Regions from separate parts of the Rhizobium sp. M1 genome, predicted to be linked through region 2. Evidence: riboswitches for the same ligand, from Rfam matches in the RefSeq annotation. Region 2 holds a riboswitch; the other holds the start of a gene.

Region 1 (6,860 bases), on a different contig from region 2:
GTGCAGGCGACGGTTTCCGACGCGCAGGAATCCGGCAAGCTGGTGATCGAGGCAGACAAGATCACCAAGAGTTTCGGCGAGCGCGCCATCGTCACGCCCTTCTCCATCCGCGTGCATCGCGGCGATTGCATTGGCTTGGTCGGGCCGAACGGCGCCGGCAAGACGACATTGTTAAAGATGCTGACCGGGCAGCTTTCTCCGGATAGCGGCACGATAAAGCTCGGCACCAATCTGGAGATCGCGACACTCGACCAGAAGCGCGAGGATCTCGATCCCGAGGATACGCTTGCAAACTACCTGACGGACGGGCGCGGCGAAAACCTGATCGTCAACGGTGAGCAACGGCATGTCACTGGTTACATGAAGGAGTTCCTGTTTCAGCCGGAACAGGCGCGGACGCCGATCAGGAGCCTCTCCGGCGGCGAGCGCGCCCGGCTGATGCTGGCCCGCATCCTGTCACGCCCGGCAAACCTCCTGATCCTCGACGAGCCGACCAACGATCTCGATATCGAGACGCTCGACCTCCTGCAGGAAATCGTCGCCGGCTTTCCCGGCACCGTCATTCTCGTCAGCCACGATCGCGATTTCCTCGACCGCACCGTGACCTCGACGATCGCACCCGCCGTGCCGGACGCGCCAGACGGCCGCTGGATCGAATATGCCGGCGGCTATTCGGACATGCTTGCCCAGCGCAAGGGCGCGCTTGAAGAGCGCAAGAAGGCCGAGAAGGCGGCAGAGAGGCCGAAAACCCAGGAGACGGCGCCTGCCGCGGGAAGCGCGAAGGGCAAGCTCTCCTTCAAGCAGAAATTCGCGCTGGAAAGCCTGCCGAAGGAGATGGCGAAGGCCGAAGCCGAGATCACCAAGCGCGAACAGGTGATGGCAGATCCCAATCTCTTCACGCGCGATCCGGCAGCCTTCAACCGGCTTGCCGTCGAGATGGAGAAACTGCGCGCCAGCCTCACGAAGATGGAAGAGGAGTGGCTGGAGCTCGAAATGCTGCGGGAAGAGCTGGAGGGCTGACCTTCAACCCAGCCGCTCGCGTCATCCATGTAACCGGACGGACGGCCGGAGCGGCCTTAAAGCGCCGGGGCTGGGACGGCAGCGGCGCCGGCACTGGCGCTGGCGCCCGTCTGGGCGACCTGCGGCTGCGGCTCTTCGGATTTTGACGGCAGCGCCTGCAGATGCAGGACGCGCGGCTGCAGCGCCTCGAGATAGGCTTCGGAGCGGCCGATATAGATCATGCCGGTTTCGGGCATGGAGGTCAGCAGCTTTGCCATCGTTGCCTGCCACTCCGGCTCCATGCCTTCCAGCACTTCGTCGAAGACGATCCAGCGCGGGCGCACGAGCAGCAGGCGGGCGAAGCCGATCGCCTTCTGTTCGTCGCTGTCGAGCAGCTTGTCCCAGCGAGCGCGGGTATCGAGCCTTGTGATCAGCGAATGCAGGCCGGCCTTGTCGAGGGCGGCCTCGACGGCGGCTTTCTCGTAAGCATTGGGGCTTTCGGGAAAAGCCAGCGCCTCGCGCAGCGTGCCGCCCGGAACATAGGCGATCTGCGGCACGAACAGCGTATCGTCGACCGGCGGCAGACCCATCGTGCCGCTGCCGCATGGCCAGAGGCCGGCCATGGCCTGGAACAACAGCTTGCGGTTGACGCTGTGATCGCCGTTGATCATGATTTTCTCGCCGGCCTTGATCACGACATCGGTTTCGCGCAGGCGGAAACCGCCGCATTCGTCGATATCTTCGCCGATCTTGGCGTTGATCACCACATCCTTCAGCGTCAGCGTGTCGGGCGCGGTGTTTTCATAGGCGATGCTGTCCTTCAGGTCGTAGTCCTCGTCCATGTCGAGCAGCGCCTGGCGGAAATCGGTGACGCGCATCAGCGTGGCCCGCCATTCGGCGATCGGGCCGAAATTGGCGACATACCAGCGCAGCGCGGTGTTGACCTGGTTGAAGGCGCCGACCGACATCATCAACTGGCCGAGGGTGAGGCCGCCGGAGAAATAGGCGGGCGCAGCGACAATGATCGGAATGACGATCACCAGCCAGCCATAGCCGGCCGAAACCCAGGTGAGGTTGGTATTGGCCATGGCCAGCCGCTTGACGACCCGCAGCACCGAGCTGATGTCGGTGTTGATGCGCCGGCGCTCGTTCTCCTCGCCGCGGGCGACGGTGATCGCCGGCATGTTCTCATTGGCATGCATCAGCGTGAAACGAAGCTCGGCCTCTTTCGAGAAGCGGTCGGCATTGAGCTTCACCAGCTTGCGGCCGACGACCTGGCTCAGCACCGAGGCGGAAGCGGCATAGAAAATCGCCGCCCAGACCATGTAGCCCGGAATGGAGAAGCTGTGGCCGTTGATGTGGAAGATGAAGCCGCTGGAAAGCTGCCAGAGCACGCCGATAAAGCTGACCAGAAGAATGGTCGATTGCAGCAGGCCGAGAACGAGCCCCGTCGTGCTTTCGGCGAGATTGCGGGAATCCTCGTGCAGCCGCTGGTCCGGATTGACGCCGATCAGGCCGCTGGAGGCGAGCCGCAGCGCCCGCTTGCGCTTCAGCCACTGGTCGACGAGATCGCGCGACAGGCCCTCGCGCATATAGAGCGCAGTCATCTGATTGAGCCAGGCCTGCAACACGTTGAGCAGCAGCAGCGTGCCGGCGATCATCGCGAAGATTTCGAGCTGGTGGAAGAATTCGCCGAGGTCGCGGCGCTCCAGCGAGTCGTAGAAGGGGGCATTCCACTCGTTCAGGATGACCTGGCCATAGGAGGTCGCCAGGATGACGAGGATCAGCACGGTCGCCAGAAACAGCACCTTGCCACGCACTTCAGAATTCCAGAATGCTGAGAACATCACCCCGAGGCGATATGTCAGGCTGAGATCGTACCCTACCCTGTCCTGCCTTCGGATGCCCGGCCTCCCCTTGGTCTTATCTGCCATCACGCTTTTCCAACACCGCCCATACTGTCATTATTAGCATGGTGGCGTTACCGGTCTATCAACAGATTCTATCAGTCATTAAACTGTGATGAGGCTTGCCTGAGTCGCCGCTGCATGCATTCGGCAGTTGATTCGTCGCGCAACTGGGACTAATTAAGGCATTCCGTGGTGATTTGGCCGGCCGGCTTGCAGCCACGTTAAAAAATTCGCTAAAGGGCCGCGTGCGGACCGGTAGCGATTTTTTGTCGCCGCCGGTTTTTTATTTTTGATCGAGTGACCGCAATGCCCATCAAGATCCCCGATACGCTGCCCGCCTTCGAAACCCTCGTCCAGGAGGGTGTACGGGTAATGACCGAGACAATGGCGATCCGACAGGATATCCGCCCGTTGCAGATCGGGCTGCTCAATCTCATGCCGAACAAGATCAAGACCGAATTGCAGATGGCCCGCCTGGTCGGCGCCTCGCCGCTGCAGGTGGAGCTGTCGCTGATCCGCATCGGCGGGCACAAGGCGAAGAACACGTCCGAAGATCACCTGCTTGCCTTCTACCAGACCTGGGAGGAGGTAAAGCAGCGCAAATTCGACGGCTTCATCATCACCGGCGCGCCGATCGAACTCCTGCCCTATGAAGACGTCACCTATTGGAAAGAGATGCAGGAGATTCTCGACTGGACCGAAACCAACGTCCATTCGACGATGAACGTCTGCTGGGGCGCGATGGCGGCGATCTATCATTTCCACGGCGTTCCGAAATACGAGCTGAAGGAGAAGGCCTTCGGCGTCTACCGCCACCGGAACCTGAAGCCTTCCTCGATCTATCTCAACGGCTTTTCGGATAATTTCGAAGTGCCGGTGTCGCGCTGGACGGAGGTGCGGCGCGCCGACATCGAGAAATCCGACAGCCTGGAAATTCTGATGGAATCGAGCGAGATGGGCGTCTGCCTCGTGCATGAGAAAAGGGGCCGGCGGCTCTACATGTTCAATCATGTCGAATATGATTCCACCTCGCTCTCGGACGAGTATTTCCGTGATGTCGACGCCGGCGTGCCGATCAAGATGCCGCACAATTACTTCCCGCATAACGATCCGGCGCTTGCGCCGCAGAACCGCTGGCGCAGTCACGCACATCTCCTGTTCGGCAACTGGATCAACGAAATCTACCAGACGACGCCCTATGACGTCGAAGAGATCGGCATGGATCTCTGAGCGGATCAGCGGATGCCGCGGCATTTCTTTCTGATCCGACCGGTTGCGGATTGAAGCAAATGCGGGCAGGTTCCGGTCCTGAACCCCAAGGATAGAACGGAACGGATGTCGATCATGTCGGAGAAGTTGGAGCGGGAAGTTTTCGGGCAGACGAAGGCGGGCGAAACCGTCTATCGTGTCGTCATCAAGGGCGGCGGGCTGACGGCCAAGATCATCAGCTGGGGCGCGGTCATCCAGGATCTGCGCCTCGAGGGACATGACGCGCCGCTCTCGCTCGGCTTTGAGGATTTCGACAGCTATCCGCTCTATTCCGCCTATTTCGGCGCGACGCCCGGCCGCTGCGCCAACCGCATCGGCGGCGGTAAATTCACCCTCGACGGCAAGGACTATCAGCTCGAGCCGAACGAAAACGGCGTCACGCATCTGCATGGCGGCAGCGACAATATCGCCAAACGCAACTGGACGATCGTCGAGCATGCCGTCGACCGCGTGGTGCTGAAAATCGTCGATCCCGATGGCCGCGCCGGCTATCCCGGCAATTGCACGATCCAGGCAACCTTCTGGGTGCACGGCAGCGGCGAACTGTCGGTGACCTACGAATCGACCAGCGATCAGCCGACGCTCGCCAATGTCTGCCAGCACGCCTATTTCAATCTCGACGGCCGCGAGGATGCGCTCGGCCACGACATCATGATCGCCGCCGATCATTATCTGCCGACCGATGACAGGCAGGTGCCGACCGGCGAGATCCGTTCCGTTGCCGGCACGGAATTCGACCTGCGCGAAATGGCGCCGATGAAGCGTTTCGTCGGCAGCGAGCAGGTGCTGTACGACCATAATTTCTGCCTGTCAGCCGAACGCACCGCCAAGCGCAGCGTCGCGCTCGCCCGCAGCCTTTATTCCGGTGTGTCGCTTGAGGTGCGCAGCACCGAGCCGGGCGTGCAGTTCTATGCCGGCTTCAAGCTGAACACCGGGGCGCCCGGCCTCGGTGGGCGCAAATACGGCCCCTTCGCCGGCTTCTGCCTGGAAACGCAGGTCTGGCCGGATGCCATCAATCACCAAGGTTTCCCGAATGCGGTGCTGCGCCCCGGCGAAGTGCTGCGCCAGGAGACGGATTATATCTTTACCAAGAGCTGAGCGTCCGCCCAGACGAACGCCTGTCAAATTTGAGCGCTATGAACCCTCTCCGGACACTCACCGGGGAGGGTTTTTTCTATGGGCATCCGATTGCGTCTTGCCGATTGGTTCTAAATAGGTTCTATTGCCTGCCCATGGATAGAACCAGTCTGATAGGGGAACTGAACAGCCGCGGTCTGCGTGACGCGGGCCTGACCGGGCCGCTCTACAAGCGGCTGGCGCAGGCCCTGACCGGCCTTGTGCAGGAAGGCCTGCTGAAGCCCGGCACAGCGCTGCCGGGCGAGCGCGACCTTGCCGAGGCCTTGAAGCTCGGCCGCGTAACCGTGCGCACCGCCTATCGCGATCTGATGGCGTCGGGCGTACTGGAATCGCGCCATGGAAGTGGTACTTTCGTATCAAGCAGAGTGGAGCGCATGGAACAGTCGCTCTGGCGGCTTTCCTCCTTCTCCGCCGACATGCGCTCGCGCGGGCGGCTGCCGGCCGCACGGATCTTGTCGCGGTCGGTCAACAGGCCGTCGCCGGAGGAATCCTTCCTGCTCGGCCTCGGTGGCGACGAGCCGGTTCTGCGGCTCGACCGCTTGCGTCTTGCCGACGGCCTGCCGCTGGCGATTGAGCGCGCCGTGGTGCCGATCAAGTTCCTGGGCGACGATGCCGGCGGCGAAGGATCGCTTTACGATGCGCTGGCGGCCAACGGCCACAGGCCGGTGCGGGCGCTGCAGCGGCTGACCGCGGTCACCCTCGACCCGTCCTCGGCCGCCATCCTGAACGTCAAATCAGGCGCGCCGGCGCTTCTGATCGAACGCGTCTCGCGCCTGGAAGACCAGCGCGTCGTTGAATACACCCGCTCGCACTATCGCGGCGATGCCTATGATTTCGTTGCCGAATTGAGAATCGGAGATGACCTATGAGTGAGAATCAGTCGCTGATGCTGCAGGAAGCCGGCCAGTCGCCGGAGGTGGTGGCCACACTTCTCGAAAAGGAAAAGCCGGTCTTTGCCGAGATCGCCCGGCTGTTTTCGTCCGCCCGCCCGAGCGTCGTGACGACGGCGGCGCGCGGCTCTTCGGATCACGCCGCCACCTTCTTCAAATATCTCTTCGAGATCACCTGCGGCGTTCCCGTCGCGTCCGTCGGTCCGTCGATCGCTTCCGTCTACGGCGCCGCACTCCATCTGAAGGGCGGCGTGCATTTCACTGTCTCGCAGTCGGGTGCCAGCCCCGATATCGTGGCGCTGCAGGAGGCGGCTAAGAAGGGCGGGGCGACGACGATCGCCGTCGTCAACGTCACCGACAGCCCGCTGGCAAAACAGGCCGATATCGTTCTCGGCCTGAATGCCGGCGCCGAAAAGAGCGTTGCGGCAACGAAGTCCTTCATCGCTTCCGTTGCCGCTCTTGCCGGCGTCACGGCTGCGATCGGCGGCGGGTTCGACCTGCAGACAGCGCTCGCCAAGCTGCCGGAGGCGCTTTCGGCAACCGCCGGGATCGATACGGCGGCAGCCGAAGACGTGCTCTTCCACGCGACCTCGCTCTATACGGGCGGCCGTGGCCCGGCTTTCGCGATCGCACTTGAAGCGGCATTGAAGGCCAA
Region 2 (6,860 bases):
ATTATTCTACTTGGCAGAGCCGGGGCGGTCGAACCCGGAGGCTCGGCCGCCAATGCCGTCGATCAGGCCGAGACCTTGGTAAGCGCCTTGGCGAAATCCTCGATCAGGTCGTCCGTATCCTCGATGCCGGCGGAAAGGCGGACGGTGCCCGGCGAGATGCCGAGTTCGGCGCGCGCCTCTTCCGTCAGGTTCTTGTGGGTCGTCGTCGCCGGATGGGTGATCAGGCTCTTGCTGTCGCCGAGATTGTTGGAGATCTTGATGATCTCGAGCGCGTTCTGCAGCGCGAAGGCCGCCTCCTTGCCGCCCTTCAGCTCGAAGGCGACGAGGGTCGAGCCGCCGGTCATCTGCCTGGCGATGATGTCGGCCTGCGGATGGTCCTTGCGGCCGGGATAGATCACCTTGGCGACTTTGTTCTGCTCGGCCAGGAAATCGGCGATCTTCGCGGCATTCTGCGTCTGCTGACGCACGCGCAGCGGCAGCGTCTCGATGCCCTTCAGCAGCGTCCAGGCGTTGAACGGCGACATGGCCGGGCCGGTATGGCGGAAATAGTCGTGCAGGTTCTCGTCGATCCAGGCCTTGTCGGCCAGAACGACGCCACCGAGGCACCGGCCCTGGCCGTCGATATGCTTGGTGGCGGAATAGACGACGATATGGGCGCCGAGTTCCAACGGCTTCTGGAAGAGCGGCGTGGCGAAGACGTTGTCGACCACCACCTTGGCGCCGACCTGGTTGGCGAGTTTTGCCACACCGGCGATATCGACGATCTCGAGCGTCGGGTTGGTCGGGCTTTCCAGGAAGAACACCTTGGTGTTCGGCCGGATTGCCTCTTCCCAGTTCTTGAGGTCGCGGCCGTCGACCAGCGTGCATTCGATGCCGTATTTCGGCGCCAGCGTTTCCACCACCCAGCGGCAGGAGCCGAAGAGGGCGCGCGCGGCAACGATATGGTCGCCCGCCTTGACCTGGCAGAGGATCGCGGCGCTGACGGCCGCCATGCCGGAGGCGGTGGCGCGGGCGTCTTCGGCACCTTCGAGCATGCACATGCGCTTTTCGAACATGTCGTTGGTCGGGCTGCCGTAGCGAGCGTAGATATAGCCGTCGGTCTCGCCCTTGAAGCGGGCTTCGGCCGCCTCGGACGTGTCGTAGACGAAACCCTGCGTGAGATAGATTGCCTCGGACGTTTCGCCATATTGCGAACGCAGCGTGCCGCCATGGACGAGTTGGGTTGCCGGGCGCCAGGTCTTGCTCATGCCATCACCTTCACATAACAAAAAAACCGGCCGCAAAAGCAGACCGGTTTCATAACCCGGTCTTTTTAGCCACTTGTTTAACGTGGCTGCAAGCCGACCGGCCAAATCACCACGGGATAATTCTGCAATACTGCTGTTAGCTGCTTGCGTCAATTCCCCGTATTTGGTTTTGTCGGCGCAAAAGATGGATGGGGCATGATGGCTCGCGAAACTGGAATTCTGGCGGACCGCGCGATCGCAGCGCTGTTTGAAACGGGGCGTCTTAACTCCGAGCGGGAGCTGGACCGCGATCAGATCCAGCCGGCAAGCCTCGACCTGCGCTTAGGGAGCAAGGCCTTTCGCGTGCGCGCCAGTTTCATGCCGGGGCCTTCGCATCTGGTGTCGGACAAGCTCGATCGCCTCAGCCTGCATGTGATCGATCTGTCCCAAGGCGCGGTGCTCGAGACCGGCTGTGTCTACATCGTGCCGCTGATGGAGAGCTTGGCGCTGCCGGCCGACATGTCGGCCTCGGCCAATCCGAAAAGCTCGACCGGCCGGCTCGATATCTTCACCCGCGTCATCACCGATTACGCCCAGGAATTCGACAAGATTCCACCGGGCTATTCCGGCCCGCTCTATCTCGAAATCAGCCCGCGCACCTTCCCGATCGTCGTGCGCCGCGGCTCGCGCCTGTCGCAGATCCGCTTCCGCGTCGGCCAGTCCCTGCTCGGCGAGCCGGAACTCTTGAAGCTGCATGAAAGCGAGACGCTCGTCGCCAGCAAGCAGCCGAACGTATCGGGCGGCGGCATCGCGCTGTCGATCGATCTCAGCGGCGACAAGGACGGCCTGATCGGCTATCGCGGCAAGCACCACACCGCCGTCGTCGATGTCGACGAGAAGGACCAGCACGACATCTTCGATTTCTGGGAGCCGCTCTATAGCCGCGGCCGCAACGAGCTGATCCTCGATCCCGACGAATTCTATATCCTCGTCTCGCGCGAGGCCGTGCATGTGCCGCCGGATTATGCCGCCGAGATGACCCCGTTCGATCCGCTGGTCGGCGAATTCCGCGTCCACTACGCCGGCTTCTTCGATCCGGGCTTCGGCCATGCCCCGGCCGGCGGCCGCGGCAGCCGCGCCGTGCTCGAAGTGCGCAGCCACGAAGTGCCGTTCATCCTCGAAGACGGCCAGATCGTCGGCCGCCTGGTCTACGAGCACATGCAGGAAAAGCCCGCCAGCCTCTACGGCTCCGGCCTCGGCTCCAACTACCAGGCCCAGGGCCTCAAACTCTCGAAACACTTCCGCATCTGAGGCGCCGCGCCGACCCGACTTGACAGCGGCCCCCATCTGTTGGAAATCTCAGCGCATCGCGGGTGTAGCTCAATGGTAGAGCAGCAGCTTCCCAAGCTGAATACGAGGGTTCGATTCCCTTCACCCGCTCCAGTTTCTCCAATCCATCCTTATCCGACAACGCGCCGCACGCTGACGTGAGGCGCCTGAGATTTCCGCCTGCGGGTTTCCCGAGGACCTTCTCCGTAAACCGATCTGTAAAGCGCAGAAAAACGGCCGGCGTGGAAAAATCCCCACTTCAGACAAATCTCCTGGATGCTTTGTTGGTTCGATCGATCCAGAAGGTCTTTTCGAGCTGCCCGCAATCTTAGAGTTCTCAGATAACTGCCCGGTGTGGCTCCCTTGAAAGCCCGGAAGCCGGTTTCCAGGGTGCGAACTGAGACATTGGCGGATTGGGCGATCGACGACAGCGTGATCGGCTTGTCGATATTCGCATGCATGAAATCCACAGCCCGACGCACGTGTCGCGGAGCGGGGGCAAATATATTCGGCTCAAGTCGCAGAGAGTAGCGATGGGGCACTGACCGGATCAGCGCATGAGCGAGTGCCTGGGTGAGATTGACCATCGCTATCGGCGAATGAAGCAAGCATGCTTCTCCAAGCATGCCGCAGATTATGGTCTCGACAAGATTTTTGATGAAATGTCCTGAGGGGCTGGATCCATCGATCACCGGCGACAGATCTAGCGATCCGACAAGAGGGGCTTCAAACACTTCGCCGAACGTCCGGCGAATCTGATGCCAATCCAAAAAGAGCTTCTGTGATCGATGGAGCGCTCCCCGCACGAGAAAGCGATCCGCCTCGCGGCTTTGCCCAATCAGCATCTGGCCCGGTGCCGCTGTTGTCGTGATCTGCCGCCGCGTCATGCCGGAGATGCCGTGTTGCGGCAGATGAATGGTAAGCCATTCCGGGGTATCGGAGGTGGCCCAGAGGTCCCACTCGCCATTGCATGCGAGATCGACAGCCGTCATCGGCCCGTGAGAACGGGCATCGGCGGACCAACTGAAGTCCTCAACCGTACGAGCCGGCGATGCGTCAAAGTGGGCGGCTCCCAGAAATGTTTCCAACATTCCGTCGAAGTCTGCGCCGGCCATTCGTGGGGTGAATGCGGTGTTATGAAGCATGCGAGCCTGTTCAATTCGCGCGTGAGAGCGGCAAGACCGCGCTCTGCGAGATGAAAAAGACGCCCGATTGGGGGCGAGGTCTCATTCGTTTTCTGTGCCGCCAGCGATGTGCTTGACTGCATCGGCAGCGGTCTCAAGCAGACGCTCCGCCATGGCCTGATCGGTCATGATGCGAGAGATGGTCACGGCGCCCACCATGAGGGAGAGGACGACCATGGCTTTGTCATAAGGTGTCGTGCCATCCGATGCCGGGATCATTTCGTCGAGAATCTGAAGGTGGGCTTCTATCCCATTCTGAAATGGTGCTCGTACCGCTTCACTCTGACGCGCCGCGTCGGATCCGAGCGCGGCCAAGGGGCAGCCATCGCCTTTCTCTTCCTGGTGCCCGGTCGAGAGATACATGCCGACAACCGCTCCGAAGGGATCGGCGCTTCCGTCGGCAACCCTCGACCACCGGCGAACGGCGCTCTCCATCGCTCGTCCGGATGCCAGCGCTGCAAGATCGTCTTTTGATTCGAACTGCTTGTAGAATCCGCCTTGGGTGAGGCCGGCACCTTTCATCAGATCTTTCAGCCCGATGCCGTCGAAGCCATGCTCCCGGAAGAGCCGGCTTGCGACATTGATCACCGTTTCACGATTGGCCTCGGCCTGAGCGCGACTGACTCTCATTGCGATCTCCAATTAAATGTCATTTGAAATCTATAGCACGTTTAGAGTTTGTTCGCAATCTAAATGAGCGGCTGCGTCCGTTAATGAGGCTTACTCACATGAACTGCGAGACACCCCTGAAAGCGAGAGGCGCCCAATTCAGCGCTGCCGAGCTTGATCTCTCCGACAAAGACATTATCTAGTGCACTAGATAAAAGCACACTAGATGAAGCCATGTCAAACAATGAGATCGCATCCCGCCGGGCGGTGGGTACCCAACTTTCGTTTGCGCTCTATGGCGCAGCCAATCGGATGGCGAGCCTTCACAAGCCATTTTTGCAGCCGCTCGGCCTGACATTTCCGCAATACCTGGTGATGCTTGAACTTTACGGCGGTACGCCCCGCGCTGTCGGAGAGTTGGGTTTAAAGCTCGATATGGATACCGGAACGATCACGCCGCTGCTGAAGCGCCTGGAATCGGCCGGCATGGTGACCCGGACGCGCGATCGTAACGACGAGCGGCGGGTGCTCATTCATCTTACAGAAGCCGGTGAATCCCTGCGTGACGAGCTTTGGGCCGTCACCGACAAGATCAAAACCGCCTGCCAGCTCACGGACGAGGGGCTGGCCGATCTGCGCGACACGCTGCACGCATTCGCTCGCCCCGCCCACGATTGAGGCGGTTGACTTCCACAATAGAGAAAGGACATCCCATGAAGATCGGAATCATCGGCGCCGGAAATATCGGCGCCACGCTGGCGAGAAAACTTGCCGCAGGCGGCCATGAGGTCAAGCTTGCCAATTCGAAGGGTCCCGACACCATCCGCGAGCTTGCCGGCGATATCGGAGCGGCTGCCGTTGCGAAGGAAGAAGCCGTCCGGGGTGTCGAGGTGGTCGTACTTTCGATCCCGTTCGCAAACTACCGCGATCTCGCTGGGCTCTTCAATGGCGTGCCTGAAGACGTCGTGGTGATCGATACGTCAAACTATTATCCGTTTCGCGACGGTGCGATCGCCGACGTCGATGGCGGCATGCCCGAAAGCGTTTGGGTGAGCGGGCAAATCGGCAGGCCCGTCGTCAAGGCTTGGAACGCCGTGATGGCGGCGACGCTGGCGGAGAAGGGGCGGTCCGACGGCACGGATGGACGCATCGCCATTCCGGTTGCAGGCGATGCTCCGGAAGCAAAGGCGATTGCCATAGAGCTGGTTGAGGCCACCGGTTTCGATGCGCTGGATGCTGGAGGGCTGGCAGCGTCCTGGCGTCAACAGCCCGGCACCCCCGCCTATTGCACCGAGCTTGCGGCAAATGAGCTGAAAGAAGCGCTGCAATCGGCGGATCAATCCCGCGCAGCCGATAATCGCGACGCCCTGATCAAGGAATTCTTCGCGGCAGGCACGAGCCTGACCCATGACGAAATGGTCGCTCGAAACCGAGCGGGGACTGCCGCCCCGAAATCCTGAGCCGTTCAGGCTTATGTTACTCCAGCCGAAATGTCGGCGGGCCTTCGGGCTTGGCGTCATGCGCCGAGCGTTTGGAGGCGCGATCATCGAAAAAAATCCCGTAAAGCAAAAAGTACTTGATTTTATATTTCGATTGGCATCTAAAGCGATTATAGATGTCGGTCGAAATCTTACGTGCTTGGGTGGCAGGCTCTGAGAAGCTGTCCGTGGCAACACGGGTGAAAAGTTCCGACCCTTCTATTGAAGCACGTAGTCAACCACGCGCGCCAAACCCAGGAGCATGCATGTCCAAAAATAGAGTTGTGGTAATCACCGGAGCATCTTCCGGAATAGGCGAAGCGTCAGCCCGCCTTCTTGCACAAAACGGCTTCCAGGTCTTTGGAGGCGTACGTAACCCGCAGCGCGCCAATGCCATTCCCGGCGTGCGCTATGGGACTGTCGATGTGACCGATGACGCCTCGGTCTCCAATTTTGTTGAATGGGTTTTGTCCGAAGCGGGCAAGATCGACATCCTGATCAACAATGCCGGCGTTTCGCTGGTCGGCCCTGTCGAAAACACCTCGCCCTCCGAAGCCCAAGCGGTATTCGATACCAACGTTTTCGGGCCTTTGCGCATGATCCGCGCTGCTTTGCCCTCCATGCGCGCCGCCCGGAGGGGGCTCATCATCAATATCAGTTCGGTCCTGGGCTTCCTGCCTGCACCGTTCATGGGAATATATGCGAGCAGCAAGCATGCACTCGAAGGACTGTCGGAGTCGCTGGATCATGAGATTCGCGAGTTCAACGTGCGCGTGGTGCTCCTTGAGCCGACCTTCACGAACACCAGGCTCGACGTAAACGCGGCACAAACCGCAGCACCGCTCGGTGCATACGCAACACAGGCCGATGCGACCATCAAGGCGGTACAGGCCCAGATCAGAACCGCGCCGTCTGCGCTTGCAGTCGCAGAGAAAATCCTGGCCGCAATCAACGGTCCATACCGAATGCGCCAACCGGCCGGAGGCCAGGCAACGCTGCTCAGCCGGCTACGCAGGTTCATGCCGGCAAGCGCG

What was found. A riboswitch is a leader RNA that binds a small molecule or an ion and turns the genes downstream of it on or off. The one in region 2 is predicted to bind S-adenosylmethionine.
Region 1: it holds a riboswitch for S-adenosylmethionine, as region 2 does, so the genes downstream of both, metA (homoserine O-succinyltransferase) here and CO655_RS31645 (O-succinylhomoserine sulfhydrylase) in region 2, are expected to answer to the same signal.

Annotation. Positions count from the first base shown of each region.
Region 1 covers NZ_NWSW01000001.1:263,216-270,075, forward strand. Annotated here, with positions in the region: gene CO655_RS01305 (ABC-F family ATP-binding cassette domain-containing protein) at 1-1,020, shown strand, start outside; gene CO655_RS01310 (ABC transporter ATP-binding protein/permease) at 1,077-2,933, opposite strand; SAM riboswitch at 3,089-3,166, shown strand; gene metA (homoserine O-succinyltransferase) at 3,216-4,139, shown strand; gene CO655_RS01320 (aldose epimerase family protein) at 4,254-5,276, shown strand; gene CO655_RS01325 (GntR family transcriptional regulator) at 5,411-6,184, shown strand; gene CO655_RS01330 (SIS domain-containing protein) at 6,181-6,860, shown strand, end outside.
Region 2 covers NZ_NWSW01000061.1:11,919-18,778, forward strand. Annotated here, with positions in the region: gene CO655_RS31645 (O-succinylhomoserine sulfhydrylase) at 63-1,247, opposite strand; SAM riboswitch at 1,292-1,370, opposite strand; gene CO655_RS31650 (2'-deoxycytidine 5'-triphosphate deaminase) at 1,443-2,537, shown strand; tRNA gene CO655_RS31655 (tRNA-Gly) at 2,596-2,669, shown strand; gene CO655_RS31660 (AraC family transcriptional regulator) at 2,687-3,700, opposite strand; gene CO655_RS31665 (TetR/AcrR family transcriptional regulator) at 3,782-4,369, opposite strand; gene CO655_RS31670 (MarR family transcriptional regulator) at 4,583-5,026, shown strand; gene CO655_RS31675 (NAD(P)-binding domain-containing protein) at 5,062-5,808, shown strand; gene CO655_RS31680 (oxidoreductase) at 6,093-6,860, shown strand, end outside.